Regions from separate parts of the Proteus faecis genome, predicted to be linked through region 1. Evidence: predicted binding sites of a transcription regulator. Region 1 holds the regulator's gene; the other holds the start of a gene.
What was found. The regulator PhoB, encoded in region 1, activates phosphate uptake and scavenging genes when phosphate is short. The targets are predictions, from matches to a motif close to CTGTCATAAAACTGNCNNAT.
Positions count from the first base shown of each region.

Region 1 (2,422 bases):
AGCATAACTTGGTGGGGAGCCTGTATCAAAAATATCACCAGCAACAATTAGTGCATCGACTTGATAGTGTTTAATTTGTGCTAATAACCAATCAAGAAACTGCTGATGCTCTTTAGCTCGAGTTTTAGTAAAAAAATATTGCCCTAAATGCCAGTCCGATGTGTGAATAATCCGCATTGCTATCCCTCTTTTTTATTTGATGAAGAGTATAGCGCACCTTCGTTTTTTCGTGAAAACTCAACAATACGTCCTCTTTTTGAGTGATATTTCACCAAAAAATGGTTTATTTACCTTAACAACAGGGATCTATTTCAGTAATGTTAAGGTTAGTCATAAATCTGTCATAAAACTGCATCATAATCATTTTGACCCTCTATAACATTACACAGGATAGAGTATGGCAAGGCGTATTCTTGTTGTTGAAGATGAAACCGCAATTCGAGAGATGATCTGTTTTGTTTTGGAACAAAATGGTTTTCAACCGATTGAAGCAGAAGACTATGATTCTGCATTGAGCTTTCTTATTGATCCTTACCCTGATCTGGTTTTATTAGATTGGATGATCCCCGGAGGATCTGGTTTGCAGATAATAAAACAGATGAAACGGGAAAGTAACACCCGCGATATTCCAATTATTATGCTAACAGCAAAAGGGGAAGAGGAAGATAAAGTCCAAGGATTAGAAACGGGTGCTGATGATTATGTTATCAAACCCTTTTCACCTAAAGAGCTTGTCGCCCGAGTGAAGGCGATCTTACGGCGTTTATCACCGATGTCAGCGGAAGATATCATCGAATTCAATGGATTAGGACTTGATCCTGTTTCTCATCGGGTAACGAGTCAAGACAAACCGATAGATATGGGACCCACCGAATTTAAACTCCTGCACTTTTTTATGACACATCCTGAACGTGTATACAGTAGAGAACAACTGCTAAACTACGTTTGGGGAACGAATGTTTATGTCGAAGACCGTACTGTTGATGTGCATATTCGTCGTTTACGTAAGGCCATTGAAGAAGATGGTCATGACAAAATGATACAGACAGTACGTGGAACGGGATATCGTTTTTCTGCCCGTTTCTAAGTCAATATGGGAGTAATCGTCTGGTGTTAGAACGACTATCATGGAAAGCCCTCGTTTGGGGGCTATGTCTATTTTGCTTACCTGCTTTTATATTATCGCTTTTTATCGGGCATCTTTCTTGGTTGCTGGTGGCCTCGCTTTTCAGTGCTCTTGTGTGGCATGCCTATAATTTGCTGAAATTATCTAAATGGCTATGGTTAGAGCGCTCTGTATTGCCCCCAGAAGGAAGTGGGGGATGGGAGCCTATTTTTTATGGTATTCGACAGACCCAACAACGTAATCGTAAACGACGCAGAGAATTAGGCGACTTAATTAAACGTTTTAGAAGTGGTGCTGAAAGTTTACCCGATGCAGTCGTGATGATGACGAATGAAGGGAATATTTTTTGGTGTAATAGTCTTGCTCAACATTTATTGGGTTTTCGCTGGCCTGAAGATAATGGGCAAAATATTTTTAACTTATTACGTTATCCTGATTTTTTGCATTACTTTACCGCAGGTGATTTTAGTCGTCCCTTAACCATTTCACTAAATAGTGGTTCTATTGTTGAGTTTCGTGTGATGCCATATAGCGAAGATCAGCGTTTGATGGTGGCTCGCGATGTAACAGAAAAAAATAAACTAGAAAACTCACGACGTGATTTTTTTGCTAATGTCAGTCATGAGTTAAGAACACCACTAACCGTTATTCAAGGCTATCTTGAAATGATGGAAGAAAATAGTGTAGCAAAACCCGCAGAGCATAAGGCGATAGTCACAATGCAAGAGCAAGCTAAACGTATGGATACGCTTGTTCAGCAACTTTTACAGCTTTCTCGTATCGAATCTGCTCCGCATATTGATTTAAACAAGATTGTTGATATTCCTGCCATTTTGGCGTTATTACAACAAGAAGCGAACTCATTAAGTCAAGGTCGGCATCAGATTGTTTTTGATGTTGATGATCAGTGGGCTGTTCGTGGTAATGAAGAGCAATTGCGTAGTGCTGTTTCTAACTTAGTGTATAACGCCATTAATCACACTGAAGAAGGTACAACAATCAAAGTCAATTGGAAGAAGATTCCCCAAGGTATGTTATTTAGCGTTTCAGATAATGGATCGGGGATCAGTGCTGAACACTTAACACGTTTGACAGAACGTTTTTATCGCGTTGATAAAGCTCGCTCTCGTCATTCTGGTGGTACCGGGTTAGGTTTGGCTATTGTGAAAAAATCGTTGCTCCATCATCACTCTCAATTGAATATTGAAAGTAAAGTGGGGGTTGGGAGTACATTCTCTTTTATCCTTCCTCAAACATTGCTTAGCGCTAAAGAAACACACTAGCTGTATGTCTTTT
Region 1 is NZ_JASVWV010000012.1:110,557-112,978, forward strand. Features, by position in the region: gene sbcD (exonuclease subunit SbcD) at 1-177, opposite strand, end outside; gene phoB (phosphate regulon transcriptional regulator PhoB) at 398-1,087, shown strand; gene phoR (phosphate regulon sensor histidine kinase PhoR) at 1,111-2,409, shown strand.

Region 2 (2,422 bases), on a different contig from region 1:
ACGATGAATTAAGTGAACAGATGACTGAATATCTTGAAGGGAAAACTGAAATTTGGATCGAAAATACGTTAGAATATCCTGTTTTATGGGTCAATACACATATTTCTCCTTCTCTTTGGATCCGTGTACCACTGACTGAATTAGGACAAAACTTCTTACTGCCTGTGTATCGACAAGCGATTATTTTTATTATTATCGTTGTCGCTTTTTTCTGGCTTTATAGTCGTTTTCAAAATCGTCCACTCAATGAAGTAGAGTATGCAGCGCGCCGGATCGGAAAAGGCGTTATTCCTCCTCCTATTCCTGAGTCTGGCTCTTCTGAAATGCGCTCAATCATTCGTGCCTTTAACCAAATGTCATCAGGCATTCGCTCATTAGACAATGATAGAACACTTGTTATGGCGGGTGTTAGCCATGATTTGCGTACACCACTAACTCGTATTCGTTTAGCAACTGAAATGATGAGCCCCGAAGATAGTTACCTCGCAGACTCGATCAATAAAGATATCGAAGATTGTGATGCTATTATTGGGCAATTCTTAGACTATATGCGCACAGGTAAAGAGATATCTTTAGAACTGTGTGATATGAATAATCTATTACAAGAAGTCATTTCAGCTGAATCTAATTCAGGAAAAATCAGTGAAGAACATCTTTATCCTGAACCTATTAATATCACGGCTAATCCCATTGCGGTAAAACGAGCACTTGCCAATATGGTTGTCAATGCCACTCGCTATGGCAATGGCTGGATAAGCGTTTCAAGTGGAAAAAATGAAGAATATGCTTGGTTCCAAGTCGAAGATGATGGCCCGGGTATTCCACAAGAAGATAGACAGCGTCTTTTCCAACCTTTTGTTCAAGGTGAACAAGCACGTAGCTCAACGGGGGCTGGTTTAGGATTATCCATTATTCGCCGTATCATGGATGCTCATGGTGGTTATGTTGAGCTTGATGATAGTGTTAGAGGTGGATTATTAATTCGAGCTAACTTTCCATTAAAAGAGCGCGAAGACGAAGACGATTAAAGCGCATCTTAATCTATCTCTTTTTATCTTTCTCACTTCCTCTTTTCTTTCTCCCCCTATAAATATTTCATCATTTTTATGCTTTGTCATAAAACTGTCACAATTAAGACATTTAATTGTCATCAAACTGACCTATTGTCTGTGCGTACCGTAACCGAAGTTGATAGATGTCGAAAATTATTCTACCTATCCCACAGGAGGGATTATGAAACTGATGCGTACCACCCTGACTAGTGTCATTGCCGCTGCGTTTTCAATGACCGCTCTTTCTGCACAGGCAACGACCTCGCTGACTGGTGCTGGCGCAACGTTCCCTGCCCCAGTTTATGCTAAATGGGCAGATTCCTATCAGAAAGAAACGGGTAACAAAATTAACTACCAAGGCATTGGATCCTCTGGTGGTGTTAAACAAATTATTGCCAATACCGTTGATTTTGGTGCTTCTGATGCGCCATTAGCAGACGACAAATTACACGCTGACGGTTTATTCCAATTTCCTACTGTAATTGGTGGCGTTGTTATGGCAGTCAATATTCCTGGTATCAAATCAGGTGAACTGACCTTAGATGGCGACACTATCGGTAATATCTATCTAGGCAAGATCCAAAAATGGAACGACCCTGCCATCACTAAACTCAATCCGGGCGTAAAATTACCAGACCAAAATATCGCGGTTATTCGTCGTGCTGATGGTTCAGGAACATCTTTCGTTTTCACTAGCTACTTATCAAAAGTAAACAGTGCATGGAAAGATGGCGTGGGTGCCGGCTCTACCGTTAAATGGCCAACAGGCTTAGGTGGAAAAGGGAATGATGGTATCGCAGCATTCGTTCAACGTGTACCTGGTTCAATTGGTTATGTTGAATATGCTTACGCTAAACAAAACAATCTTGCTTATACTAAATTAGTCACAGCTGACGGCGAAGTCATTGCGCCTACAGCAGACAGTTTCAGTGCTGCAGCAAGAAAAATTGATTGGAGCAAAAGCTTTGCACAAGACCTGACTAACCAGAAAGGTGAAAATGCATGGCCGATTACTTCAACCACCTTTATCCTTGTGCATCAAACACAAAAAGATGCAGCGAAAGGTAAAGAAGTACTGAATTTCTTCAACTGGGCTTATGAGAAAGGTAATCAGGAAGCGAAAAATCTTGATTATGCTGTCTTACCAACCGAAGTTGTAGAACAAATCCGCACAGCGTGGAAAACAAGTATTAAAGACAGTAATGGTAAACCGATTTACTAATAAAACGGCAACCATTAAGAAATTAGTTAACGTTCACCCCCTGTAAAACAGGGGGTAATAAATTAAAAGAGGCTTTATGGCCGAGCACACAACGGTAATAAAGGCCCCTAGTAAACGAGGGGACGTTATTTTCAGCGCACTGGTTCGT
Region 2 is NZ_JASVWV010000006.1:127,007-129,428, reverse strand. Features, by position in the region: gene envZ (two-component system sensor histidine kinase EnvZ) at 1-1,028, shown strand, start outside; gene pstS (phosphate ABC transporter substrate-binding protein PstS) at 1,234-2,274, shown strand; gene pstC (phosphate ABC transporter permease PstC) at 2,351-2,422, shown strand, end outside.
Region 2: the regulator PhoB is predicted to act here: its motif matches at 1,112-1,131, upstream of pstS (phosphate ABC transporter substrate-binding protein PstS).